DNA from 2 places in the Kocuria sp. KH4 genome. Region 2 is predicted to be linked to the other one. Evidence: predicted binding sites of a transcription regulator. Region 2 holds the regulator's gene; the other holds the start of a gene.
What was found. The regulator HspR, encoded in region 2, represses chaperone genes until heat shock. The targets are predictions, from matches to a motif close to AAGTTGAGTCNNNNNGACTCAACTT.
Positions count from the first base shown of each region.

Region 1 (14,038 bases), on a different contig from region 2:
ACCTCGGCGCAGTCCTTGTGCTTGCCGCCCACGTAGGAGTGGGAGGCGGGGTCGTCGCCCACGAGCACCGTGCCGAGGCCCGGGGTGACGCCGCGCTCGGCCAGCGCGGCCACGCGCTGGGCGAGCTCGGCCTTGATGGCCGCGGAGGCGGCCCGCCCGTCGAGGGTGCGCGCGCCCATGCTCACCACTCCTCGAGGCCGTCGTAGAGCGGGAAGTCGGCGGCGAGCTTGTCCACGCGCGCGCGCAGGGCGGCGACGTCCGCGCCGGGCTTGAGGGCGGTCGCGATGATCTCGGCGACCTCCTCGAACTCGGCGGCGCCGAAGCCGCGGGTGGCCAGGGCGGGGGTGCCGATCCGCAGCCCGGAGGTGACCATCGGCGGGCGCGGGTCCCACGGCACCGCGTTGCGGTTGACGGTGATCCCGGCCTCGTGCAGGAGGTCCTCGGCCTGCTTGCCGTCCAGCTGGGAGTTGCGCAGGTCCACCAGCACCAGGTGCACGTCGGTGCCGCCGGTCAGCACGGAGACCCCGGCCTCGGCGACGTCGGCGGCGGTGAGCCGCTCGGCCAGGATGCGGGCGCCCTCGACGGTGCGCTCCTGGCGCGCGCGGAACTCCTCGGTGGCCGCGATCTTGAAGGCCACGGCCTTGCCCGCGATGGCGTGCATCAGGGGGCCGCCCTGCTGGCCCGGGAAGACGGCGGAGTCGATCTTCTTCTTGAGCTCGCCGGTGGTGAGGATCACCCCGGAGCGGGGGCCGGCGAGGGTCTTGTGCACGGTGGAGGTCACCACGTGGGCGTGCGGGACCGGGTTGGCGTGCAGGCCCGCGGCCACGAGCCCGGCGAAGTGGGCCATGTCCACCCACAGCTTGGCGCCGACCTCGTCGGCGATCGAGCGGAAGGCCTCGAAGTCGAGCTCGCGCGGGTAGGCGGACCAGCCGGCCACGATGGTCTGCGGCCGCTCGGCGAGGGCCTGCTCGCGGACCTTGTCCATGTCCAGCGTGTAGCTTCCGGGGTCCACCTCGTAGGCGGCGATCTCGTAGAGCTTGCCGGAGACGTTGAGCTTCATGCCGTGGGTGAGGTGGCCGCCGTGGGCCAGGGACAGGCCCATCAGCTTGTCGCCGGGCTGCATGAGGGCCTGCATCACGGCGGTGTTCGCCTGGGCGCCCGAGTGCGGCTGGACGTTGGCGTGCTCGGCGCCGAACAGCGCGGTGGCGCGGTCGCGGGCGAGGTTCTCGACGACGTCGACGTACTCGCAGCCGCCGTAGTAGCGGCGGCCGGGGTAGCCCTCGGCGTACTTGTTCGTCAGCACCGAGCCCTGCGCCTCGAGCACGGCGCGCGGGGCGAAGTTCTCGGAGGCGATCATCTCCAGGGTGCCGCGCTGGCGTCCGAGCTCGTCGGCGATGGCCGCCGCGACCTCCGGGTCGACCTCGGCGAGAGGCTGGTTGGTGACGGACTGGATCGAGCTCGTGGACATGCCGCTCCTCGGGTGGGGACCAGGGTGGATCGCCTACGAGTTTAGGCGATCGCCGACCACCCGGTCGCGGGCCGCGCGCGAGACCCCGGCCACGGCCCGTTCCAGCGGGCCCTGGCCCCGGCTGCGCCGCCACAGGAGGGCGAACCCGACCGCCGCCGCGGCCTGCACGAGGAACCACAGGACGGGACGCTCGTAGTGCACCTCGAGGTTCAGCGCGAGCAGGTGCGCCGAGTAGAGGGTCAGGGTCATCGAGCCGGCCGCGACCAGCGGCAGGAGCAGGACCTCCGCCCGGCGGGCGACGAGCAGGCACAGGCCCAGGGCGAGGGCGCCCGTGCCCACGCCGCTCAGCAGCGCGAGCGGGGTGTTGGTGTGCGGGCCGGAGACGGCCAGCCACCACCAGGTGGACGTGGGCAGGACCGGGTCCGGCCCCCACACGACGATGTCCTGGACGTCCTCCCGGCCCAGGAACGGGCTCGCCGCGAGCAGCCGGTCCATGCCGCCGAGGGGGTGCAGCAGCAGCCACGAGAGCAGCGCGGAGCCGCCCGCGAGCACGGCGCCGCCCACCAGCAGGCCCAGCTGGGTGCGCCGCTCCGACAGCGCCAGCCGGCCGATGGCCAGGCCGGCGAGCAGGTACACGAGGTACGTCAGCGCCGGGTACGAGCCGGTCAGGAGGAGCTGGGCCAGGGTGGTGCCCGGCGCGGTGAGGGCCTCGGCGACGGTCGGGTTGTAGCTCTCGAACCCGGGCAGGACGGGTCCCAGCGCGTGGATCAGCGCGGGGCCGAGCAGCGCGAACCCGGCGGCCCAGGCCACCAGGGCGCGCGCGGACAGGTGCAGGAACGGGATCGCGAGCAGGAAGAACACCCCGTAGTAGACGAGGATGTTGTAGGCGGGCGGGTCGGCCGGGGAGGTCTGGTTGATGAGCAGGCCCACGGCGGCGATGAGCAGCGCCCGCACGAGCAGCCCCACCCGGTCCCCCGTCCGGCGCCGGCCCTCGTGCACGCGGCGCCCGCCGGAGGTGAACGCCAGCCCCACGCCCGCCAGGAGGGCGAAGAGCGCGGCGGCGCGCCCGGAGAAGATCGTCCACTGCGCCGTCGCCTCGAAGGTCTCCGGGTCCCAGGAGGGCAGGATGTGCACGGACATCATCCCGAGCAGGGCGATCCCGCGGGCCGCGTCGACCCCGACCAGGCGCCGTGCGGCGCGCCGCGCCGGGGCGGTCCCCTGCGCCGGGCTCTGCCGGGCCGGCGTGTCCCCGGCCGGGTGGTGGGTGTGCAGCATGGCGGTCGTTCCCCTCTCGCGGTGGGCCGGCGGGCCCCCTGCCCGCCGGCTCCGGGCCCGGGGCCCGTCGCCCACCCAGTCCAGCAGGCCGGGATGTGGGTGCCTTATCCCGTTCCTGTGCCCCACCTGTGAAGCCCCGGCGCGCCGCGGTGCGCCGGGGCCGCGGGGCTACGCTGGAGGCGTTCCGCGGACCACCGGGGCGCCCCGCCGGCCGTGGGGCCCCGTTCCCCGAGGAGCCGCCCCGGGGGCCCGCCCCGCCGGGGCCCCGTCCCGTGAGGAGAGCAGCGCCGTGACCGAGCCCGTGCAGCGGCCCACCGCCGTCGACCTGCCGCGCCTGCGGCACCCGGACGGCTCCCCGGTGCGCGCCCTCGTCGTCGACGACGAGCCGCTGCTGGCGCAGATGGTCTCCATGGGCCTGACCATGCTCGGCTGGCAGGTGCGCTCGGCCCACGACGGGCCCGCCGCCGTCGCGGAGGCCCGCGGCTTCCGCCCCGACGTGCTCGTGCTGGACGTCATGCTGCCCGGCGGCACCGGGGTCGAGCTCCTCGAGCGGATCCGCGCCTTCGCCCCCGCCGTCCCGGCCCTGTTCCTCACCGCCAAGGACAGCACCGAGGACCGGATCGCGGGCCTGGCCGCGGGCGGGGACGACTACGTGACGAAGCCGTTCAACATGGAGGAGCTGCTGCTGCGGCTGCACCGCCTGGTGCAGCGCTCCGGCATCGCCCACCCGGACGCGGCCGAGCTCGTGGTCGGCGACCTCGTGCTCAACGCGGACACCCGGGAGGTGCGCCGCGGCGGGGAGGAGATCACCCTGACCGCCACCCAGTTCGACCTGCTGCGCTGCCTGATGGACAACGCGCGCCGGGTGCTCAGCAAGGCCCAGATCCTCGAGCAGGTGTGGGGCTACGACTTCGGCGGGCAGACCAACGTGGTGGAGCTCTACATCTCCTACCTGCGCAAGAGGATCGACGCCGGGCGCAGCCCCATGATCCACACGGTGCGGGGCGCCGGGTACGTGCTCAAGCCGGCCGAGTGAGCAGGGCGGGCGCACGACGGGCACGGGGTGAGCGAACGGTGAGCGGGACGGGACGGGCGGCGGCGCTGCAGCTGCGCACGAAGCTGCTGCTGACGGTCCTCGCGCTGCTGACGCTCGCCTGCGCCGCCGTCGGCGTGCTGGGCCACGCCGCGCTGAGCGTCTCGCTGGGCGAGCAGCTGGACCGCCAGGTGCGGGACGCCTCCTACCGCACGATCGAGTACGGGGTGCGGGCCTCCGCCGGGCCCTCGGAGGAGCTCGAGGCCATGATGGACGTCCCCGCGCAGGGCGCCGGGACGATCAACGCCCGCATCGTGGACGGCGCGGTGGTCCGGGCGGGGCTGTTCGCGCCCGACGGGTCCCGGCGCGCCCTGGCGGACGAGGACCGGGCGCGGATCGAGGCCCTCGTCGAGGAGCTGGGCGCGCGCTCGGACGAGGACGGGGGCGCCCAGTGGGGGCCCGTGGACGTGGACCTGGCCGAGGGCGGGTACCGGGTGCTGCTCGTCGACGACCCGTGGGACTGGGGCCTCGTGCTGACGGGGCTGCCGCTGGCGGACAAGGAGCAGACGCTGCGCCGGTTCGGGGTGAGCACCGCCGCGATCTCCACGGGGGCCCTGGCCGTCACCGGGCTGTCCGGCCTGGTGGTCATCCGGCGCACGCTGCGCCCGGTGGAGCGGCTCTCCGACGTGGCGACCCGGATCTCCGAGCTCGACCTCGACCGCGGGGAGGTGGTCCTGCCGGTGGCGGCGGTGGCCCCGGCGGCCCACCCGGACACGGAGGTCGGCCGGCTCGGCCACGCCTTCTCCCGGATGCTGGACAACGTCGCCCACGCCCTGGCCACCCGGCAGCGCAGCGAGACGCGGGTGCGCCGCTTCGTGGCCGACGCCAGCCACGAGCTGCGCACCCCACTGGCCAGCATCCGCGGCTACGCGGAGCTGATCCGGCTCACCGAGCCGATGAGCGAGCAGGGCCGCAGGTCCCTGTCCCGGGTGGAGTCGGAGTCCGAGCGGATGACCGCCCTCGTGGAGGACCTGCTCCTGCTCGCCCGCCTCGACGAGGGCCGCCCCGTGGTGCCCGAGGACGTCGACCTGCTGGAGCTGGTCGTCGAGACCGTCAGCGACCGCCGGGTCACCGCCCCCGGCCACGACTGGCGGCTGGAGCTGCCCGACGAGCCCGTCGTCGTCCGGGGCGACCCGGCCCAGCTGCGCCAGGTGCTCATCAACCTGCTGTCCAACGCCCACCAGCACACGCCGGCGGGGACCACGGTCACCACCTCGCTGGGCACCGGGCCCGGCCCCGAGGCGGTGCTCACGGTGGCCGACGACGGACCGGGCATCGGCGCGGCGTTCCAGGAGCACATCTTCTCCCGCTTCGCCCGGGAGGACGATGCCCGCTCCGGCGGCTCGGGGGGCGTGGGCCTGGGGCTGTCCATCGTGGAGGCCATCGTGCAGGCCCACCACGGCCGGGTGCGGGTGCGCAGCGTGCCGGGCTCGACCTGGTTCACCGTCCACCTGCCCCTCGCCGCGGACTGAGCCGGCGGCGGCTTGCCCCGCGGGCCCCGGGGCCCTTTAATGAACGGGTCAGGAACCGTCGGCACGGACGGCCGCGCCGATCCCGTGCCGAAACCCGCAACGCCGCGTCCGGGGTCCGTAGCGTGCCGTGTGCTGGGTTTCCCCGAGCGGTTCCGCCGGGGCCGCGGACGCGCACCGACGTCCGGAGGAACCCCCCGTGAACGCACTCCCCACCGCCCCGTTCACCGCCTCCCTGCCGCGCATCGGCAGCGCCGACGCGCCCGCCCAGCCCGTCGACCAGCTCCGCATCCCGCACCAGGCCGTGATCTTCGACATGGACGGCGTGGTCACCGACACCGCCGCCGTGCACGCCGCCGCCTGGAAGACCCTCTTCGACGGGATTCTGGCCGACGACCGGCTCGAGCCGGCGGAGGACGGCGTGGGGGTGGACCGGCGGAGCTTCGACGAGGACGCCGACTACCGCCACTACGTGGACGGCCGGCGGCGGGAGGATGGCATCCGCACCCTGCTCGCCGCCCGCGGCGCCCGCCTGCCCGAGGGCGACGAGACCCCGGGGGCGTGGTCGGTGCAGGGCCAGGCGGCGCTGAAGAACACCTACTTCCAGGAGGCCCTGGAGATCAGGGGCGTGCGGGTCTTCGAGAAGACGGTGGCGCTCATCGAGCGCCTGCGGGCCGCCGGGGTGCCGGTGGGCCTCGTGACGGCCAGCCGCAACAGCGTCCCGGTGCTCGCCGCGGCCGGCCTCCAGGACGCCTTCGACATCATCGTGGACGGGCACTTCGCCGCCGAGCACGGCCTGCCCGGCAAGCCCGCCCCGGACACCTTCCTCACCTGCGCCCGGATGCTGGGCGTGGACCCGGCCCGGTCCGTGGTGATCGAGGACGCCGTGTCCGGGGTCCAGGCCGCCGCGGCGGGCGGCTTCGGCACCGTGGTGGGGATCCGCCGGCACGGCGAGCGCAGGGACCTGTTCCGGGCCGGCGCCACGACGGTGCTCAACGACGTGGGCGAGCTGGACCTCGGCGCCCGCCGCGACGACCCGTGGAAGCTGGTGTTCGAGGGCTTCGACCCGGCGACGGAGGTCCGGCGGGAGACGCTGCTGACCCTGACCAACGGCTACATGGGCGTGCGCGGGTCCGCCTGCGAGTTCCCGGCCAACGGGGTGCACTACCCCGGCAACTACCTGGCCGGGGTCTTCAACCGGGTGGTCAGCCACCTCAGCGGCCGCGACGTGGAGCACGAGTCCATGGTCAACGCCCCCAACTGGACGCACCTGGACCTGCGCATCTCCGGCGGCGACTGGTGGTCCGAGGGCGGGCTGCGCCCCTCCGAGGAGCGCACCGAGCTGGACCTGCGCCGCGGCCTGCTCATCCGCTCCCTCGTGCTGACCGACCTCAACGGCGACCGCGGGGAGGACGGCTCCCGCGCCCGCCTGGAGATCGTCCAGCGCCGCCTCGTCTCGCTGCGCTACCGGCACCTGGGCGCGCAGGAGACCACGGTGACCGCCCGCGGCTTCTCCGGGCGCCTGCACCTGCGCACGGGCATCGACCCCAGCGTCCGCAACACGGGGGTGGCGGAGTACCAGGACCTCAACGACCACCACCTGGTGGACCTGGAGTCCACGTCGCTGCCCGACGACCACGAGACCCTGCTCTCGCACGTGCGCACCACGCAGTCCAAGATCGAGATCACCTCGGCGCAGCGCACCACGATCGAGGGCGGCCAGAACGTGCGGGAGCGCCGGGAGATCCGCCCCGGCGGCACGGAGTTCCGCCGCCACCAGGTCAACATCGCCGACGGGCGGCCGGTGATCATCGACTCCACCACCGCGGTCGTCACCAGCCGCGACGCCGCGATCGGCTCCCCCCGCGAGGGGGCCCTCGCCGAGCTGGACCGCAGCCCCAGCGGCGTGCGGGGCCTGCTGCCCTCGCACGAGGTCGAGTGGTCCCTGCTGTGGGACCGCTACGACGTGGACGTGTGCCCGGACCCCACGGAGCTGACCCCCGAGCTGCTCCTCACCCAGCTGGCGCTGCGGGTGCACCTGTTCCACGTGTCCCAGACCCTCGCCCCCCACATGTCGCTGCGCGACGCCGGGGTGCCGGCGCGCGGCCTGCACGGCGAGGGCTACCGCGGGCACATCTTCTGGGACGAGCTCTACATCCTGCCGGTGGTCAACCTGCGCCAGCCGCAGGTGACGCGCTCGCTGCTGTCCTACCGGTGGCGCCGGCTGCCCATGGCCAAGCACCGCGCCATGGAGTTCGGTCTCGAGGGCGCGGCGTTCCCCTGGCAGTCCGGCTCGGACGGCCGGGAGGAGACCCCGCCGGAGCTGTTCAACCACCACTCCAACCGGTGGCTGCCGGACAACTCGTGGCGGCAGTTCCACGTGGGCCTCGCGATCGCCCACAACGCCTGGATCTACTACGAGACCACCGGCGACGTCGACTGGCTGGCCGGCCAGGGGGCCGAGCTGATCATCGGCATCACCCGGCTCTTCGCGTCCCTGACCGACTACGACCCCGCGGACGGCCGCTACCACATCGCCGGGGTGATGGGACCGGACGAGTACCACGACGGCCCCCGCGGCCAGCACGGCGGCGGACTCAAGGACAACGCCTACACGAACGTGCTGGCGGCCTGGCTCTTCCGGCACAGCGCCCACATCTTCCACCACATGGTCGAGCACCAGCGCGAGGAGCTCTCCGCCCGCTTCGACCTCTCGGCCGAGGAGGTGGGGACCTGGCAGCAGATGTCGGAGCGGATGTTCGTGCCGTTCAACAAGGACGGCACCATCAGCCAGTTCCACGGCTACGACGACCTGGACGAGCTGGACTGGGAGTTCTACCGGGCCAAGTACCGCAACATCGGCCGCCTCGACCTCCTGCTGGAGAACGAGGGCGACATGACCAACAACTACAAGCTCGCCAAGCAGGCGGACACGATCATGCTCGTCTACCTGTTCGGCCCCGACGGCCTCGTGGAGGAGCTCGGGCGGATGGGCTACGAGGTGGACCACGCCGCCATCGAGCGCACCGTGGACTTCTACATCGCGCGGTCCTCGCACGGGTCCTCGCTCTCCCGGGTGGTCAACGCCTCGGTGCTCGCCTGGCTGAACCCGGACCGGTCGTGGTCGGCCTTCCAGGACGCGCTGCTGATCGACCTGGACGACACCCAGGGCGGGACCACGGGCGAGGGGATCCACCTCGGCGCCATGGCCGGTTCCGTGGACGTCGTCACCCGGGCCTACGCGGGCCTGCGCGTGCGCGGCGAGTGGCTGGAGTTCGACCCCGCGCTGCCGAGCCAGCTGGAGCGGGTCTCGTTCACCGTGCTCTACCGGGGCCAGGTGATCCGGGTCTGCATCGACCACCACGTCCTCGAGCTCGAGGGCACCTCGCGCCGGGCCGGCAACGTCACGATCCACGTGCACGGGGCGGAGTACGTGCTCAAGGGCGGGCAGAAGATCCGGGTCGCGATCCGGCAGCGCCACCCGCTCGGCGCGCTCCCGGCGGGGTCGCGGACGGCCTGAGCCGCAGCGGCCGCGCTGGTCCTTCCCCACGCCGGGCACACGCCCCGGATCGCCGCCTCCGCCTTCGTGGCGCCGACCGCCACGGTGGTCGGCGACGTGGAGCTGGCCCCCGGCTCCGGCGTCTTCTACGGCGCCACGGTGCGCGGGGACCGCTCCCCCGTGCGGCTGGGGGCGGGCTCGAACCTCCAGGACAACGTGGTGGTCCACTCCGACCCCGAGCACCCCTGCACGATCGGGGCCGGCGTCAGCGTGGGCCACGGCGCCGTGGTCCACGGCTGCACGGTGGAGGACGAGGTCCTGGTGGGCATGAACGCGACCGTCCTCAACGGCGCCGTCATCGGCTCCGGGTCCCTGGTCGCCGCCGGCGCGGTGGTCCTCGAGGGCACCGTGGTGCCGCCGGGCTCGCTCGTGGCCGGGGTCCCCGCCAGGGTCCGCCGCGAGCTCACCGGGGCGGAGCGCGAGAAGGTGCGCGCCAACGCCCGCACCTACGTGCAGCTCTCCGCCGAGCACCGCGAGCTCAACGCCTGAGCCCGGCCGGTCACTGGGCCGCGAGGGTGCGAGCGTAGTCCAGGTAGGCGTCGTGGTCGAAGCCGGGCAGCAGGCACGACTGCACCACGTAGCCCTGCAGCACGGAGAGGATGGCCTGGGCGAACATCGCGACCCACTCGCGGGAGCGCTCCGGGTCCAGGCCGAGCTCCTCGGCGGCCCACCGGCCGTAGCGCTCCTCGACCCGCGCGCGCACCCGTGCGAGGTGCTCCCCGGCCACCGCCGCCAGGGCCGGCTCGCTCACGGCCTCGCCCCACGTGATGAGCAGCAGCCGCGTGGCGTCCGGGTCCGCGGCGAGCCGCTCCAGCAGCTCGGCCACCCATCCGGCCGGGTCCGCGCCGGGGTCCTCCGGCGCCGGGCGCCCGGCCGCCGCGGCCCGTGACGGGCCCGCGGCCGGCGGCGCGCCCTCGTCCACGGTCGGCGGCGCGTCCTCGTCGACGGCGAGGACGCGGTCCAGGGCCGCCCGCGCGGACGCGACCACGAGCTCGTGCTTGGACGGGAAGTGGTTGTACAGCGCCCCGGCGGAGAGCCCCGTCGCCGCGATGATCCGGTGCATCGACGCCCCGCCGAAGCCGTGCTCCAGGAAGCAGCGGCTGGCCGCCGCCACGATCTCGCGGCGGCGCTCGTCCTTGTACTGCTGGCTGACCCGAGGCACGCCGCCAGTCTAGGCGACGAACGGTCGTTCGCTTCGGGACCCGGGGGCCTCGGCCCGCCCGGCCGGGGCGTGGCAGAATGCGCCCATGCCTGCCGCGACCCTCCCGCCCTTCGTCGACGCCGCCCTCGACGCCGCCCACCTGGACGCCCCGCTCACGGCGACGGGCCGCACGCTCGGCTGGGGCGTGGTCAGCACGGCCGACATCGCCGAGAAGGTGGTCCCGGACATCGCCGCCCTCCCGGACGCCCGGCTCGTCGCCGTGAGCTCCCGCGACCAGCACCGCGCCGAGGACTTCGCCCGCCGGCACGGGGTGGAGCGGGCGTACGGGAACACCGCGGCCGGCACGGGCCTGGAGCGCCTCGCGGCCGACCCGGACGTGGAGGTGGTCTACGTGGCCACGCCCCACGGCTACCACCACCGGGACGTGTCCGCGCTGCTGCGCGCAGGCAAGCACGTGGTGTGCGAGAAGGCCCTGGCGATGACCGCCGCGGAGGTCCGCGACCTCCTGGAGCTGGCGCGCGCGCACGGGGTGTTCCTCATGGAGGCCGTCTGGACCCGGATGACCCCCGGCTTCCGCACGGCGATGCGCTGGATCCGGGCGGGGCGGCTGGGCCGGGTGCGCTCGGTCGAGGCCTCGATCGGCACCCACCGCCCGGTGGACCCCGGCCACCGGCTCTTCCGCAACGCCGACGGCGGCGGGGTGCTCCTGGACATGATGGTCTATCCGCTGACCTGGACCGGGGCCGTGCTGGGCGCCCCGCAGCGCTGGACGGCCCAGGCCGAGCTCGGCGCCACGGCCGTGGACCTGGACACCGCCCTGACCCTGGACTTCGGGCACGGCCGGGGCCACGTGAGCGGCACCCTCTCCAGCACCGTGCCGCACCAGGTCACCGTGAGCGGCACGCACGGCTGGCTGCGCGTGGACGGGCGGATCAACTGCCCCACCACCCTGGTGCTGCAGAGCGCCGACGGCGCGCGCCGGGGCGCCGCCCCGGTCGTGGAGCAGGTGGCGGTGACCGGCGCCGGGTACGTCTACGAGATGCGCGAGGCCACCCGGTGCATCCAGCAGGGGCTGCCGGAGTCGCCCGTGATGCCCTGGGCCGACTCCCTGGAGCTGGTCGAGCTCTTCGACCGGGTCCGTGAGCGGATCGGGGTGGAGTACCCCAACGACCGCCGCTGAGGGTCGCGCCGGCGCCGCCGGCGTCCGGGTTCGCCCTCGGCGATCGAGCGTCGCAGCCGTTGAACCCCGCCCCGCGGCGGGGCTATCATCGATCCTGGTTGAGCCGGTATGACTCAACTAAATGTCAAAGGCACTGCTCATGTAGTTGAGGAGATGATGGACGTGGCCACGATGTTCACGCCGTTCAACGATTTCGACCGCCTCGCCGCCTCGCTGTTCGCCCGCCAGGGCCTGCGCGAGATGCCCATGGACCTCTACCGGGACGGCGACCGCTACATTCTGCGGGCCGATCTGCCGGGCATCGACCCGGAGAGCGTCGACGTCGACGTGGACGGCCAGCTGCTGACCATCCGGGCCGAGCGGAAGCTGCCCGAGGTCCGGGACGTCCAGTGGATCACCCGGGAGCGGCAGAGCTCCTCGTTCGTGCGCCAGCTCAACCTCGGCCAGGGCATTGACATCCAGGGCATCGCCGCGAGCTACGACAACGGCGTGCTCACGGTGACCATCCCGGTCTCCGCGCAGGCCAAGCCGCGCAAGATCCAGGTGGTCTCCGGCCAGGGCGAGCAGCAGGCCCTGGGCGAGGGCACGGAGGGCGACCGCGTGATCGGCGAGGGCGAGCTCGTCAACGGCACCCGCTCGACCCAGCCCACCGAGGGCTGATCTCGGCGGTCCCGGCGCGCGGGCGCCCGGGCACCGCCGCGGCCGCGGGCCCGTTCCTCCCGGGGAGCGGGCCTGCGGCCGTGTCCGGCGGCGTCCACGGGCGGGCGCCGGTCACCGGGGCGGGCGCGGGCTCGGGTATCTTGGCACCAGGACACACCGACCCGCATCCGTCGACACACATGGGAGACAGCCCGCACATGGCAAAGATCATCTACACCCGCACCGACGAGGCGCCCCTGCTCGCCACCTACTCCCTCAAGCCCGTCATCGAGGCCTACGCCTCGACCGCCGGCGTCGAGGTCGAGACCCGGGACATCTCCCTGGCCGGGCGCATCCTCGCGGCCTTCAGCGACCGGCTGCCCCAGGAGCAGCGGGTCGACGACGCCCTCGCCGAGCTGGGCGACCTGGCGAAGACGCCCGAGGCCAACATCATCAAGCTCCCCAACATCTCCGCCTCCGTGCCGCAGCTCAAGGCCGCGGTGCGGGAGCTGCAGGAGCAGGGCTTCGCGCTGCCGGACTACCCGGACGAGCCGGAGACCGACGAGCAGAAGGACGCCCGGGCCCGCTACGACAAGATCAAGGGCTCCGCCGTGAACCCGGTCCTGCGCGAGGGCAACTCCGACCGGCGCGCCCCCGCCTCGGTGAAGAGCTACGCCCGCAAGAACCCGCACCGGATGGGCGAGTGGTCCGCGGACTCCCGGACCAACGTGGCCACCATGGCCGCCGACGACTTCCGCGCCAACGAGAAGTCCGTGGTCGTCGACTCCGACGACACGCTCCGGATCCGCCTGGTGGGCGAGGACGGCAGCACCACGGTGCTCAAGGAGTCTGTGCCCGTCCTCGCCGGCGAGGTCGTCGACGCCACCGTGATGCGCGCCGCCGCCCTGGACGCCTTCCTCGCGGAGCAGGTCCAGCGGGCCAAGCAGGAGGGCGTGCTGTTCTCCGTGCACCTCAAGGCCACCATGATGAAGGTCTCCGACCCCATCATCTTCGGCCACGTGATCAAGGCGTTCTTCCCGGAGGTCTTCTCCGCCTACGGCGCCCAGCTGGAGGAGGCCGGCCTGTCCCCGAACAACGGGCTCGCCGCGATCCTCAACGGCCTCGACGCCCTCCCCGCCGACGTCCGCGAGGACGTGCGGACCGCGCTCGACAAGGGCCTCGCCGAGGGCCCGGAGCTGGCCATGGTGAACTCCGACAAGGGCATCACCAACCTGCACGTGCCCTCGGACATCATCGTGGACGCCTCGATGCCGGCCATGATCCGCTCCTCCGGGCACATGTGGGGCCCGGACGGCGAGGAGGCCGACACCCTGGCCGTGCTGCCGGACAGCTCCTACGCCGGGATCTACCAGGTCGTGATCGACGACTGCCGCGCCCACGGCGCCTTCGACCCGCGCACCATGGGCTCCGTCCCGAATGTAGGGCTCATGGCGATGAAGGCCGAGGAGTACGGCTCCCACGACAAGACGTTCGAGATCCCCGCGAAGGGCACCGTCCAGCTCGTCGACTCCTCCGGCGCCGTCCTGCTCGAGCACGAGGTCTTCCCCGGCGACATCTGGCGCGCCTGCCAGACCAAGGACGTCGCGATCCGGGACTGGGTCAAGCTGGCGGTGACCCGCGCCCGGGCCTCCGCGACGCCGGCCGTGTTCTGGCTGGACCGCACCCGCGCCCACGACACCAACCTCGTCGCCAAGGTCGAGCAGTACCTCGCGGAGCACGACACCGAGGGCCTGCAGATCGAGATCATGTCCCCCGTGGAGGCCACCGCCTTCTCCATCGAGCGGATCCGCCGCGGCGAGGACACCATCTCCGTCACCGGCAACGTGCTGCGCGACTACCTGACCGACCTGTTCCCCATCCTGGAGCTGGGCACCTCCGCGAAGATGCTCTCCGTGGTCCCGCTCATCAACGGCGGCGGCCTCTTCGAGACCGGCGCCGGCGGGTCCGCCCCCAAGCACGTCCAGCAGCTGGTCGAGGAGAACCACCTGCGCTGGGACAGCCTGGGCGAGTTCCTCGCCCTGGCCGCGAGCCTGGAGCACCTGGCCACCACGGCGGACAACGCCCGGGCCCGGATCCTCGGCGCGTGCCTGGACCGCGCCACCGGCACCTTCCTCGAGGAGAACAAGTCCCCGAGCCGGAAGGTCGGGGAGATCGACAACCGCGGCAGCCACT
Region 1 is NZ_JBSJYX010000010.1:109,901-123,938, reverse strand. It holds gene ACWCOM_RS09635 (bifunctional methylenetetrahydrofolate dehydrogenase/methenyltetrahydrofolate cyclohydrolase) at 1-179, opposite strand, end outside; gene glyA (serine hydroxymethyltransferase) at 182-1,468, opposite strand; gene ACWCOM_RS09625 (heparan-alpha-glucosaminide N-acetyltransferase domain-containing protein) at 1,502-2,743, opposite strand; gene ACWCOM_RS09620 (response regulator transcription factor) at 3,033-3,779, shown strand; gene ACWCOM_RS09615 (ATP-binding protein) at 3,818-5,308, shown strand; gene ACWCOM_RS09610 (beta-phosphoglucomutase family hydrolase) at 5,505-8,825, shown strand; gene ACWCOM_RS09605 (gamma carbonic anhydrase family protein) at 8,841-9,353, shown strand; gene ACWCOM_RS09600 (TetR/AcrR family transcriptional regulator) at 9,364-10,026, opposite strand; gene ACWCOM_RS09595 (Gfo/Idh/MocA family protein) at 10,112-11,206, shown strand; gene ACWCOM_RS09590 (Hsp20/alpha crystallin family protein) at 11,363-11,866, shown strand; gene ACWCOM_RS09585 (NADP-dependent isocitrate dehydrogenase) at 12,064-14,038, shown strand, end outside.
Region 1: a site for HspR is predicted at 11,302-11,326, ahead of ACWCOM_RS09590 (Hsp20/alpha crystallin family protein). Genes of this name have one in related genera too.

Region 2 (14,038 bases):
GTCCGTCCGGGCCGCCGGTCCCCGCCCGGCCCGGCGCCGCTGTCCGGTGCGCCGGGCGGGCGCCCGGGCGCGGGGCCGCGGGCCCCGTTCCTCACGCCCGTGCGACCCAGCCCGTCACGAGCCGCGTGAGCTCCGGGTCCACCGGCAGGAGGTGGTCGTCGAGCCGGTGCACGGGCACCGCGAGCCGCACGCTGGACACGAGCCAGAGGGCGTCCGCCGCCAGGAGGTCGCCGGGCCGCAGCGGCCCGTGGCCCAGCTCCCAGCCGTCGCTGCGGGCGGCGTCGAAGATCGCGGCCTGGGTGGTGCCCGGCAGGATCCCGCGCGAGGGCTCCGGGGTCACGAGGGTGCGCACGTCCGCGTGCACGCGGGCGCAGACCACGGAGGACGTGGCCCCCTCGAGCACCCGCCCGTCCGGGGCGGTGAAGATCGCCTCGTCCGCGCCGAGGGAGCGGGCATGGCGCAGGGCGGCCATGTTGACCGCGTAGGACAGGGTCTTGGCCCCGGGCAGCAGCCACGGGTGCCCGGCGTCCTGCGCCGGGTCGTGGCCGCGGGGCAGCAGCACGGCGGCCACCCCCTCCCGGCGCTGCCGGAACGTGGACTCCGGGACGGGGCTCACCACCACCCACGACCACGGGCCGGCCTCGGGGGTGCCGCGGCTGACGACCACCTTGACGCTGTGCTCGGCGCCCAGCCCGCCGTCCCCGCCGGGGGCGGCGTGGGCGAGCCCCAGCTCGACGGCCCGGAGCAGCTCCTGCGCCGAGGGCACCGGCAGCTGCGCCAGGCGCGCCGAGGAGGACAGGCGCCGGTGGTGGACCGCGAACTTCTGCACCCGCCCGTCGACGGCGCGCAGGCTCTCGAAGACCCCGTCCCCGCGGGTGAGCCCCTGGTCGTCGATGCGCACGAGCGGGACCGCCGGGTCGGCGAGGACGCCCCCGGGATGGGCGGCGTCGAGGACGACGACGGTGCTGGTCACGATGGCCTCCTGTCGGTGCGGGCGCCCGGTCAGTGGACGGGGCCGGGGTGCAGGATGTCCACCTGCTCCCAGACGTGGTCCTCCGCGAGATAGGCGTCCTCCTGGGCGGCCCACTGCTCCCAGTGCTCGGCGTAGTAGGCGCCGTCCCGGCTCAGGGCCCGGTCGTAGCGCAGCGCGGTGGGCAGCTCGACCCAGACCGAGACGTCCAGCAGGGCCCGGGCGGCGGCGGAGCAGGCCCCGACGCCCTCCAGGACGACGACCTCCGCGACGCGGGTCAGGCGGGGGGGTGCCCGGGGAGCCGGTGACCCAGTCCCAGGCGCTCCACTCCGCGTCCCGGCCGGCGCGCAGGGGGGTGAGGACCTCCTCCACGTAGGTCCGGGTGCCCGGCCGGAGACCGTCCCAGCCCGGGTAGAGGTCTTCCATGTGGAAGAGCGTCACGTCCCGCACGGGGCGCAGCACCTCGGCGAGCTGCTCCGCCAGGCTCGTCTTGCCCGCGCCCGAGCGCCCGTCGATGCCGACGAGCCAGGGGCGTCGGGTGGGGGCCGGGAGCAGCCGGGCCAGATTGGTGCCGGCGGGGTGGGCCGCGGCGACCGCGGGGTCCAGCTCCAGCTCGATGTCGATCACGCGTCTCCGGCGTCCCGGGCGCGGCCGGCGCCGGGGACCGCGGCGCCCGGGTCGGCGGCGCCCAGGTCCTCGATGCCCAGGTCCTCGGCGACGGCGCGGACCACTCCCGGCACGGCGGCGGCGATCATGCCGTAGGTGGTCTCGAAGTCCTCGGCCTCCCCGTACCAGGGGTCGTAGATGCCCAGCTCGCCGGGCTCGGAGCCGGCGACGGCGGGATCGAACTCGCGCAGCAGGCGGACCTTCGCGGCGGTGTCGGCGTCCGGGGCGAGGGCGCGCAGCCGCCGGTGGTGGACGACGTCCAGGGCGAGCACCAGGTCGCGGTCGCCGAACCGGGCCGGGTCGAAGACCTGCGCGGCGTGCGCGGAGGCGTCCAGCCCCTCGCGGCGCAGCAGGTCCGCGGCCCGCGGGTCGACCGGGTTGCCGAGCTCCTCGTCGCTGACGCCGGCCGAGTCGATGCGCACGCGCTCGCCCAGGCCGGCGGCCTCGAAGGCGCGGCGCAGGGCGAACTCCGCCATGGGCGAGCGGCAGATGTTGCCGGTGCACACGGCCACGATCGAATACATAGCGGGCATTCTAAGCCGGACGGGCCCGGGACGAGAAGTGCGGCCGCCGCCCGGGGGGCGACGGCCGCACGCGCGGGCACGGGCTCAGGGCCGGCGGAGCGCCGGGTCGAGCTCGCGCTCCGGGCCCGCCCCCCGGTCCTCCGGGTGCTGCGGGTCCGGCTCCGGCGCGGGCTCGGCGTCGAGGTCGATCTCGTCGCCGTTCTCGTCGACCCGCCGGTACCAGTCGGTGACGGCCGGGTCGTGGGAGTCGAAGGTCTCGCCGGCGGCCCGGGCGCCGGGGGCGTGCTCGACCTGCAGGGCGAAGTCGTCGCCGTGCTCCTCGATGCCGTGGATCACGGCCTTGCGCACGGCCGTGAGGGCGAACTCGTGCCGGATCGTGGCGGGGTCGCTGCGGAGGTCCTTGTAGAAGGACACCATGAGGAACGCCACGATCACGGCGAAGGGCAGGGCGGACACGGTCACGAGGTTCTGCATGCCGGTGAGGGCGTCGTCACCGCCCACGAGCATCATGACGGCCGCGATGGCGCCCAGGGACACGCCCCAGAAGACCACGATCGAGCGGTTCGGCTCGGGCCGGCCGCGCTGGGACAGCGTGCCCATGACGATGGCGGCGGAGTCCGCGCTCGTCACGAAGAAGATGGCGATGATGACCATCGCGAGCACCGAGGTGATCGCGCTGAGGGGGAGGGCGTCGAGCATCCCGAACAGCATCGCCTCCTGGCCGCCGGACGCCGCGAGGTCGGTGCCGGTGCGCTGCAGGTGCATGGCGGTCCCGCCGACCACCACGAACCACAGGACGCACATCGAGGAGGGGACCACGAGGACCACCGTGACGAACTGGCGCAGGGTGCGGCCGCGGGAGATCTTGGCGATGAACATCCCGACGAACGGGGACCACGAGAGCCACCAGGCCCAGTAGAAGACGGTCCAGGTGCCCGCGAACGCGGCGGTGTCCTGGCCCCAGCCGGCGGTCTGGCCGGTCATCCAGACGTACTCGTGCAGGTAGCTGCTGAAGACGGCGGGGACGAGGTCCAGGATCAGGACGGTGGGCCCGGCGACGAAGACGAACAGCGCCAGCAGGAAGGCCAGGAGCAGGTTCGTGTTGGAGAGCAGGCGGATGCCGCGGGCCACGCCCGAGACGGCGGAGGTGACGAAGGCCGCGGTGAGCACGGCGATGAGCAGGATCAGGCCGCCGTTGCCCACCGGGCCCCAGCCCGCGACGAGCTCCAGGCCCCGGGCGATCTGCAGCGCGCCGATTCCCAGGGAGGCCGCCGTGCCGAAGAGGGTCGCGAAGATCGCGAAGACGTCGATGAGCCGGCCCAGGCCGCCCTCGGCGCGCTCCTGGCCGATCAGGGGCACGAAGATCCGGCTGATGAGCGGGGGGCGGCCGCGGCGGTAGGCGCCGTAGGCCACGGCCGCGCCGACCACGGCGTACATGGCCCACGGGTTCAGGCCCCAGTGGAAGGCGGTCTGGACGAGGGCGTAGACGGACATCTCCTCGGAGCCGGGCTCCGCGTCGAAGCCCGGGACGCCCGAGCCGAAGTGGCTCATGGGCTCGGAGGCGCCGTAGAACATCAGGCCGATGCCCATGCCGGCCGCGAACAGCATCGCGAGCCAGGAGAAGAAGGAGTACTCGGGCTTCTCGTCGTCCATGCCCAGCGGGATCCGGCCGGTGCGGCTGAAGCCGACGACGAGCATGAACAGGACGGCGGCCGTGGAGAGGCCAGTGAAGAACCAGCCGGTGTTGCCGGTCACCCAGGCCAGGGCCGCGGAGGAGGCCGCGGTCAGGGACTCGGTGGAGAGCACGCCCCACGCGACGAACGCCACGACCAGCGCGGCGGTGAGGGAGAGGACGACCCGGTCCGTGCCGTAGCGCAGCCTCTGGTCCTCGACGGCCAGGCCCGGGACGAGGGCGGGGTGGATCCCGTGGGGATAGGTGAGCTCGCGCAGCACCTCGCGGGAGCGTTCCCTGCGGGGGGACGGGGCGGACTGCGGTGAATGGGGTGGCGTGCTGCTCATGGGCGCTCCAGAGGTGTCGGGGTGCGGGCGGTGTCGTGTCGATGCGTGCGGTTTCGTGCGGGTCGGGCCCGGAGGTGTCGAGTGCGGCCCGGGAGTGCGGGCACAAGCAAAAGATCGTACCAAGGAGCGGTTCCGCCGGGACAAGGGATGGGGGACAGCTCACAGCCGGCCCCAAAGTTGAGCCGGGCAGGCTCAAGTTAACTTGACACCGCAGGCTCACATGGCAGACTTGAGCCAGGAAAACTCAAGACCTGAGACCTCCGGGACCCAACGGGGCCGCCACGGCCCGCCCGGTTCAGCTCGACCCGAAGGAGAACACTCCATGTCCCGTGCAGTAGGAATCGACCTCGGCACCACCAACTCCGTGGTCTCCGTGCTGGAGGGCGGCGAGCCCACCGTCATCGCCAACGCCGAGGGCAACCGGACCACCCCGTCCGTCGTCGCCTTCTCCAAGGACGGCGAGACCCTGGTCGGCGACATCGCCAAGCGCCAGGCCGTCACCAACGTCGACCGCACCATCGCCTCCGTCAAGCGCCACATGGGCACCGGCTGGTCGAAGGACATCGACGGCAAGCAGTACACCGCGCAGGAGATCTCCGCGCGCATCCTCATGAAGCTGAAGACCGACGCCGAGTCCTACCTGGGCGACAAGGTCACCGACGCCGTGATCACCGTCCCGGCGTACTTCAACGACGCCGAGCGCCAGGCCACGAAGGAGGCCGGCGAGATCGCCGGCATGAACGTGCTGCGCATCGTCAACGAGCCCACCGCCGCGGCCCTGGCCTACGGCCTGGAGAAGGGCAAGGAGGACGAGCTCATCCTCGTCTTCGACCTCGGCGGCGGCACCTTCGACGTCTCCCTGCTGGAGGTCGGCAAGGACGAGGACGACTTCTCCACCATCCAGGTCCGCGCCACCGCCGGTGACAACCGGCTGGGCGGCGACGACTGGGACCAGCGCGTCGTCGACTGGCTGCTGTCGCAGGTCCGCTCCAAGACCGGCGCCGACCTGTCCAAGGACAAGATCGCCCTGCAGCGGCTCAAGGAGACCGCCGAGCAGGCCAAGAAGGAGCTGTCCTCCGCGACCAGCACCAACATCTCCCTGCAGTACCTCTCCGTGACCCCCGAGGGCCCGGTGCACTTGGACGAGCGCCTCACCCGCGCCAAGTTCGAGGAGCTGACCCGGGACCTCCTGGAGCGCACCGAGAAGCCGTTCCAGGACGTCATCGCCGAGGCCGGCATCTCCGTGTCCGACATCGACCACGTGGTCCTGGTGGGCGGCTCGACCCGCATGCCGGCGGTCGCCGAGACCGTGCAGCGCCTGGCCGGCCAGGAGCCCAACAAGGGCGTGAACCCGGACGAGGTCGTCGCCGTCGGCGCCGCGATCCAGGCCGGTGTGCTCAAGGGCGACCGCAAGGACGTGCTGCTGATCGACGTGACCCCGCTGTCGCTGGGCATCGAGACCAAGGGCGGCGTGATGACCAAGCTCATCGAGCGCAACACGGCCATCCCCACGAAGCGGTCGGAGACCTTCACCACCGCCGAGGACAACCAGCCCTCCGTGTCCATCCAGGTCTTCCAGGGCGAGCGCCAGTTCACCCGGGACAACAAGAACCTGGGCACCTTCGAGCTGACCGGCATCGCCCCCGCCCCGCGCGGGATGCCGCAGATCGAGGTCACCTTCGACATCGACGCCAACGGCATCGTCCACGTCTCCGCCAAGGACAAGGGCACCGGCACCGAGCAGTCGATGACCATCACGGGCGGGTCCTCCCTCTCCAAGGAGGACATCGACCGCATGGTCAAGGACGCCGAGGCCAACGCCGAGGCGGACCGGGTGCGCCGCGAGGCCGCCGACCTGCGCAACAACGCGGAGCAGCAGGCGTACTCGGTGGACAAGCTGCTGAAGGACAACGACGAGAAGCTGCCCGCGGACGTGAAGTCCGAGGTCCAGGCCGACGTCGACGCCCTGAAGCAGGCGCTCGAGGGCGAGGACGAGGCCGCCGTGAAGTCGGCCTACGAGAAGCTCCAGCAGTCCCAGACCAAGCTCGGCGAGGCCCTCTACGCGCAGGCGCAGGCCGACGGCGCCGACGGCGCCCCCGGTGCCGGCGCCACCGGCACGGCCGGTGACGAGGACATCGTCGACGCCGAGGTCGTCGACGACGAGAACGAGAAGAAGTGAGCATGCCCGAGCCCACGCCAGGACCCGACGAGCACCCGGCGGAGAACGCTCCCGAGCACTCCGGCGGGACCCCCGACGAGCAGGCCGCGCAGGACTCCGGCCCTGTCTCCCCGGAGGAGGCCGGGCCGGAGGGCCTGACCGTGGACGACATCCTCTCGACCCCGCAGTCCACCGACGCCGGCTCCGCCGACGCCGGCGCGGCGGCCACGGAGGCGGACCCGTCCGCGGCGCTGGCCGCCGAGCGGCTCGAGGAGCTGCGCCGGCTGCAGGCCGAGTTCGTGAACTTCAAGCACCGCACGGCCCGGGAGAAGGAGCAGCTGCGCACGTTCGTGACGGGCGACCTGCTGCAGACCCTGCTGCCGGTGTTCGACGACATCGACGCGGCCCGCCAGGCCGGGGACCTCGCCGACGGCCCGTTCGCGTCCATCGCGAACAAGCTGGAGGAGATCCTCGTCCGGCAGGGGCTGACCCGCATCGGGGCGGTCGGCGAGACGTTCGACCCGACCGTCCACGAGGCGGTGCTGCAGCAGCCCACCAGCGAGGTCGAGCCCGACCAGGTCTCGATGGTGCTGCGCTCCGGCTTCCGGATCGGCGAGCGCGTCGTGCGGCCGGCCCAGGTGGCCGTCGCCGTCGCCGAGTGAGGCCGGGACCGGTCTGACCGGCGCGGAGGGGAGGCCCGTCCACGGGCCTCCCCTCCCGTCCCCCCGCCCCGGGCGCACAGCCGGGGCGACCCCCAGGACTTCCACCGGGTGCTGCTCGTCAGGACCCCCACCGGCCCCATCAGAAAGGAGGCGTCATGGCCAGCCAGGACTGGATCGACAAGGACTTCTACAGCATTCTCGGCGTCTCCAAGGACGCGTCCGAGGCGGACATCAAGAAGGCCTACCGCAAGCTCGCCCGCCGGTACCACCCCGACCAGAACCCCGGGGACACGGAGGCCGAGCAGCGCTTCAAGGACATCACCGAGGCGCACTCCGTGCTCTCCGACCCGGAGGAGCGCAAGCAGTACGACGCGATCCGCGCCATGGGCTCCGGTGCCCGCTTCACGGCCGGCGGGCCGGCCGGCGCGGGCGGCTCGGCCAACTTCGAGGACCTCTTCGGCGACATCTTCGGCGCCGGCGGCGGCGGCCGCCACCGGCGGACCGGCTACTCCACCGGCGGCGCCGGCTTCGGCGGGGCAGGCGGCTTCGAGGACCTGTTCTCGCAGTTCGGCGGCCCGGGCGGCTACGGCACACCCGGGGCCGGCTACCAGGCCCCGCCCACCCGCGGGGAGGACATCCGCACGGAGACCACCATCCCGTTCCGCTCCTCGGTGCACGGCACCACCGTGAAGCTGCGCCGCGGCAACGGGCAGGAGACCACGGTGCGCGTCCCCGCCGGGGTGCGCGACGGACAGAAGCTCAAGCTCGCCGGCAAGGGCCACTCCGGACCCGGCGGACCCGGCGACCTGTACGTCACTGTGCACGTGGGCCCGCACCCGTTCTTCACCCGTGCGGACGGCACGGACGACGTCGAGGTCACCGTGCCCATCACCTTCCCCGAGGCCGCCCTGGGCGCCACCGTGGAGGTGCCCACCCTGGACGGCGGCACGGTGCGGCTGAAGGTGCCCGCCGGGACGTCGTCCGGCCGGCGCCTGCGCGTCAAGGGCCGCGGGTTCAGCACGGCCAAGGGCACGGGGAGCCTGATCGTGACCGTCGAGGTGCACGTGCCCGCGCACCTGGACGAGGCGGCCGAGGCCGCGGTCCGCGCGTTCGCGGAGGCGACCGCCGACGACGACCCCCGGGCGGGCCTGGCCACGAAGGCACGGCTCTGAGATGGCGCTCGACGCGGACCAGCCGCTGTTCGTGATCTCCGTGGCCGCCGAGATCGCCGAGATGCACCCGCAGACGCTGCGCCAGTACGACCGGCTGGGCCTGGTCAAGCCCTCCCGCGCCCCGGGCCGGGCGCGGCGGTACTCCCAGCGGGACATCGAGAAGCTGCAGCAGATCCAGGTGCTCTCCCAGCAGGGCGTCTCCCTGGAGGGGATCCGGCGCATCCTGCAGCTGGAGAACCAGGTCGCGGCCCTGCAGGCGAAGGTGGCGGAGCTGTCCCAGGAGCTCGACGAGGCCCGGGAGCGGGCCGAGGAGTCCTCGCGGATCTTCGCCGCTGGCATCGGCGGGGACGTGGTGCGGATGGCGCGCGGCTCGCGCCCGCGGGCCCGCAAGATCTCCCAGGCCGTGGTGCTCTACCGGCCGCCGCGGCCGCAGGAGCGCTGAGCGGCCCGCCGTCCGCGCCGGCGGGCGGGCGCCGGAGCACCGGCGCCGCTCGGCGCCGGTGCTCCCCGGCTCAGCCCAGGTGCTTCTCGAAGCCCACGTCGTACACGCCGTCCGCGTAGCGGTGGGCGACACCGGGCAACGGGACGTACCCGCTGCCCCGGTACAGGGCGGCGGCCTCGGGCTGGCGGTTGCCGGTGGTGAGGTAGATGCGCCGGTAGCCGGCACCGGCGGCGAGCCGCTCGAGCTCGGCCAGGACCCGCCGGGAGAACCCCCGCCGGCGGTGCCCCGGGTCCGTCCAGATGCGCTTGAGCTCGGCCGTGACGTCGTCGTGCCGCCGGAAGGCGCCGCCGGCCACCGTCAGCCCGCCCTCGAGCAGCAGTACGAGGGCCCCGGCGGGCGCCCGGAACTCGTCGACCGGGTGGTGCTCCATCTCCTCCGCACCGATCGACGGGCCGTAGCGCGCCACGTACTCCCGGTGCAGTCCCTCCAGCAGCGGCCGCGTGCGGGGATCGCCCGGAGGCACGACCACGAGACCGTCCGGGGCGGCCGCCGTGCTCACGGGAGCCGGCGGTAGGTCAGGTCGCGCGGCACGCGCCCCGCCTCCCGGGCCTTGCGCTCGAAGCTCGTCAGGACCCGGCCCTCCCAGCGGGGGGCCCAGCCCACGTCCGGGTGCTCGTCGTCGGCGAGCGGGCCCGGGTGCAGGTTCTCGAACTGCGGGGCGGCGTCCAGGACCTCGCGCATCACGAGCGCGTACTCCTGCCAGTCCGTGGCCAGGCGCCACAGCCCGCCCGGGGCGAGCACCCGCGCGGCCAGCTCGGCGAAGGCGGGGGAGACGAGGCGCCGCTTGTGGTGGCGGGTCTTGTGCCAGGGGTCCGGGAAGAACACCCACAGCTCGTCGACCGAGCCGGGGGCGAGCATGTGCTCCAGGACCTCGGGGGCGTTGGCCTGGACCACCCGGACGTTGTCCACGCCGGCCTGGCCCGCCTTGAGCAGCAGGTCCGCGATCCCCGGCTTGTACACCTCGACGGCGAGGTGGTCGCGGGCGGGGTCCTGCGCGGCGGCGTGCACGACGGCCTCGCCCAGCCCGGAGCCGATCTCCACGACCAGGGGCGCCTCGCGCCCGAAGGCGGCGGCCGCGTCGAAGTCGTGGTCGGGGTGCACGGAGGTGTCCGTGCGCACGCGCGGGACGTCCAGCACGCGCGTGGGCGCCCAGTCGTCCCACGCCTTCTGGCGACGGGCGGTCAGCCGGTCGCCGCGGCGCACGAAGGAGTAGGGCCGGCGGTGGTGGGCCTCCGGGACGGGGCCCGGGGTGGCGCCCCCGGCGGGCGTGTCGGCGGGCTGGTCGGCAGGGGAGGAAGTGTGCTCGGTCATCGCCCTACATCCTAGGTGCAGGCCGCACCGGCGCCGTGGCGCCGTCCGGGGGGAGCGGTGCGGCCCAGCGCCGGCGGGGCGCCTCCCACGCCGCGAAGCAGGTCAGCAGCTCCTCCGCGTCCCGGGCGACCACGGCGGCGTCACGGTACTCCGGGCGCACCAGCCCCGCGGCGGACATCGCGGCGACCGCGTCCAGCAGGGGCTCCCAGAAGCCGGCGACGTCGAGGAAGCCGACCGGCTTGGCGTGCACCCCCACCTGCAGCCAGGTCCACGCCTCGAAGATCTCCTCCAGGGTGCCCAGTCCTCCCGGCAGGGCCACGAACCCGTCCGCGAGGCGGGCCATCTCCGCCTTGCGCTCGTGCATGGTCCCGACCACGCGCAGCTCGGTCAGGCCGGTGTGGGCCGTCTCGTCCTCGACGAGGGAGCGCGGCATCACGCCGACCACCTCGCCGCCGGCGGCCAGGGCGGCGTCGGCGACGACGCCCATCAGCCCGACGTGGCCGCCGCCGTAGACGACGCCCACCCCGCGGCGGGCGAGCTCGGCGGCGAAGGCCGCGGCGGCCTCGGCGAACAGGGGGTCCGAGCCCAGGGAGGCTCCGGTGTACACGGCAAGTCTCATGGGGACATTCTCACCGCACCGGCGCCGATAGCATGAATCGGGCCGGGCCCGTGCCCGCCCGTCCCCGCGGCGGCGCACGCCGCCCGGCACCCTCCGCCCGTGCACCCTCCCGAGGACCCACCATGAGCCCACCGCCCCCCGGCCGCCCGGTCCGCTCCCGCCTGCGTCTCAGCGGCAGGGCGGACCGGGTCGTGCTCGTGGCGGCGCTGGGCATCCTCAGCGCGGTCAGCCCGATGGCCACGGACATGTACCTCGCGTCCATGCCGGCCATGGCCGTGCACTTCGGGGCCTCGACCTCCGCGGTGCAGCTGACCCTCACCAGCTACATGGTCGGCATGGCCCTGGGGCAGTTCCTGCTGGGCCCGGTCTCCGACGTGCTCGGGAGGCACCGGCTCATGGTCGCCGGCAACATGCTGTTCCTGCTCAGCTCCGTGGCCGTGGTCCTCGCACCCGGCGTCGGCACGGTGATCGTGCTGCGCGCGGTGCAGGGCGCCGCCGGCGCGGCGGGCGTGGTGATCGCCCGGGCCGTGGTCTCGGACATCGCCTCCGGGCGCCGGGCCGCCCAGCTCTTCTCGCTGCTCGCCACCATCACCTCCCTGGCCCCGGTGGTGGCGCCTCTGCTGGGCGGGGTGATCGCCACCGTGGCTCCGTGGCAGACCGTGTTCTGGGCGCTCGCCGTGTTCGGGCTGCTGATGCTCGCGTGCTCGGTCCTCGTGGTCCCGGAGACCCTGCCCCCGCACCGGCGACACCGGGGCGGGGTCGGGGCCGTCGTCGGCGGCTCCTGGCGCGTGCTGCGCACCCCGTCCTTCATGGGCTACGCCCTGGCCTTCGGGTCGGCGTTCGGGGCGCTGTTCTCCTACATCTCCGCCTCCTCCTTCGTGGTGCAGAACGTGCTCGGCCACTCGGCGCTCGGCTACTCCGTGATCTTCGCGGTCAACGCCTGCGGCTCGATCCTGGGGGCCCTCGTCAACACCCGGCTCGTGGGCAGGACGGAGCCCGGGACGGTCCTGCGCACCGCGCTGCTGGTGATGGGAACGACCAACGTGGTGGGCCTGGCCCTGGTCCTCGGCGGCATCACCGGGTGGACCACGCTGGCGCACCTGTTCGTGAGCCAGACCTGCATCGGGTTCGTCCTCGGCAACGCCGTGGCGCTGGCCCAGTCGCGGGTGCCCGGCCGGGCGGGCGCCGGCTCGGCGGTGCTCGGGCTGGTCCAGTTCCTCATCGGAGGCCTCGTGAGTCCGCTCACCGGTCTGGCCGGGCAGCACAGCGCGGTGCCCATGGCCGTGTCCATGGCCGTGTGCTCCCTGCTGGCCGTGGGCGCCGTGCTGCTCGCGGGCCGGCTCTCCCGCCGTCCGCCGGGAGCGCCGAGCCCGCCCGCCGGCCCGGTCCCGGGCGGCGGCGGCCAGGGGCCACCCCGCGCAGAGCGTCCCGACCCATGACCTGCGGACCGCCGGACCTGTGATTAGATGCCTCCTGCAGAGACGGAGATCACATCCTCGACCGGTTTTCTCCGGACCACCCACCCGACACCCACGGGAGAACACATGCTCCAATCCATCGAGACTGCCCTCGGCACGCTGGGCGGCATCATCTGGGGACCGTACGTCCTCATTCCCCTGCTGCTCCTCACCGGCCTGTACCTCACGGTCCGGCTGGGCGGGCTGCAGTTCCAACGGCTCGGATCCGCGCTGCGCCTGGCGCTGTTCGAGCGCAGGGACGAGGACGCCCGCGGCGGCGACGTCTCCCAGTTCCAGGCGCTGACCACGGCGCTCGCGGCGACCGTGGGCACCGGCAATATCGTGGGCGTGGCCACCGCGATCTCGATCGGCGGCCCCGGCGCGCTGTTCTGGATGTGGGTCACCGGCCTGCTCGGCATGGCGTCCAAGTACTCCGAGGCTTTCCTGGCGGTGCGGTTCCGCACCACGGACGCCAAGGGCGAGATCTCCGGCGGCCCGCAGTACTACCTGGAGCGGGGCATCCGCTCCGGCTTCGGCAAGTTCCTGGCGATCTTCTTCGCGATCGCCGCCGCCCTGGCCGCGTTCGGGATCGGCAACATGACGCAGGGCAACTCGATCGCCTCCAACGTCGAGAGCTCCTTCGGCGTGCCGACCTGGATCACCGGCGTGGTGCTCGCGGCCCTCACCCTGGCCGTGCTCGTGGGCGGCATCAAGTCCATCGGCAAGGTCACGGCGGGGTTCGTGCCGTTCATGATCCTGTTCTACGTGCTGGGCTCGCTGTTCATCCTGATCGTGAACGTCGCGGCCATCCCGCAGGCCGTCGTCCTGATCTTCACCGACGCCTTCACCGGCACGGCGGCCGTCGGCGGCTTCGCCGGGTCCGCCATCATGCTGGCCGTGCAGATGGGCGTGGCCCGCGGGATCTTCTCGAACGAGTCCGGCATGGGCTCGGCCGCGATCGCCGCGGCCGCCGCCCAGACCACCCACCCGGTCCGGCAGGGCCTGGTGTCCATGACGCAGACCTTCATCGACACCATCATCGTGGTCTCCTGCACCGGCCTGGTGCTCATCACCACGGGGGTGTGGGAGCAGGGCGCCGACTTCGCGGCCACCATGACCGGCGACGCGTTCAGCCAGGGCCTGCCCGGCCAGTGGGGGCACATCGTGGTCACCGTCGGCCTGGTCCTGTTCGCGTACTCCACGATCCTCGGCTGGGCGTACTACGGCGAGCGGTGCATGGAGCGGCTCTTCGGCGTGGCCGCGGTGATGCCCTACCGCGTGGTGTTCTCCGCGGTGGTCTTCGTGGGCTGCACGGTGCCGCTGGCCGTGGTCTGGAACTTCGCCGACGTCATGAACGGGCTGATGGCGATCCCCAACCTGCTGGGCCTGCTCATCCTCTCCGGCCTGATCGCCCGGGAGACCAAGCACTACCTGAAGCACGACCCCCGGCTGCGGGCCAACCGGCAGCAGATCGACGCGTTCATGGAGGGCCGCCCCGGGGCGATCGACTCCTACGAGCGCACCGGCGTCTGACGCACCGGCGCCCGACCCACCGGTGCCCGAGGGCCCGGCCTCCTGACGGTGGCCGGGCCCTCCGTCTAGCCTGAGGACATGAGCCGACTTCCCGACCCCCGCCCGTTCTCCTGCGCGGACGCCACCGGCGCGGTCTACGACCAGGGCGCCCACGTGACCGACTGGATCCCCCGGGGGCACGCCCCGGTGCTGTGGCTGTCCCCGAGCACGGCGCTGGAGACGGGCACCCCGGTGCGCGGCGGCGTCCCGATCTGCTTCCCGTGGTTCGCCGACGGGGCCGCGGGCGGGCGTGCGCCGAAGCACGGCTTCGCGCGCACGCTCCCGTGGCACGTGGAGTCGCGGGAGTCCTCGGACCACGAGGCCGTGGTCGTCTACCGGCTCACCGACGAGGACGTCACCGACCCGGCCCACCGCGAGGAGTTCCCGTACCGGTTCGAGGCGTACT
Region 2 is NZ_JBSJYX010000001.1:312,677-326,714, reverse strand. It holds gene ACWCOM_RS01575 (aminotransferase class IV) at 92-973, opposite strand; gene ACWCOM_RS01570 (low molecular weight protein-tyrosine-phosphatase) at 1,594-2,160, opposite strand; gene ACWCOM_RS01565 (BCCT family transporter) at 2,245-4,179, opposite strand; gene dnaK (molecular chaperone DnaK) at 4,502-6,358, shown strand; gene ACWCOM_RS01555 (nucleotide exchange factor GrpE) at 6,361-6,999, shown strand; gene ACWCOM_RS01550 (DnaJ C-terminal domain-containing protein) at 7,155-8,171, shown strand; gene ACWCOM_RS01545 (heat shock protein transcriptional repressor HspR) at 8,173-8,613, shown strand; gene ACWCOM_RS01540 (GNAT family N-acetyltransferase) at 8,684-9,172, opposite strand; gene trmB (tRNA (guanosine(46)-N7)-methyltransferase TrmB) at 9,169-9,984, opposite strand; gene ACWCOM_RS01530 (LOG family protein) at 9,989-10,603, opposite strand; gene ACWCOM_RS01525 (multidrug effflux MFS transporter) at 10,726-12,042, shown strand; gene ACWCOM_RS01520 (alanine/glycine:cation symporter family protein) at 12,148-13,593, shown strand; gene ACWCOM_RS01515 (D-hexose-6-phosphate mutarotase) at 13,672-14,038, shown strand, end outside.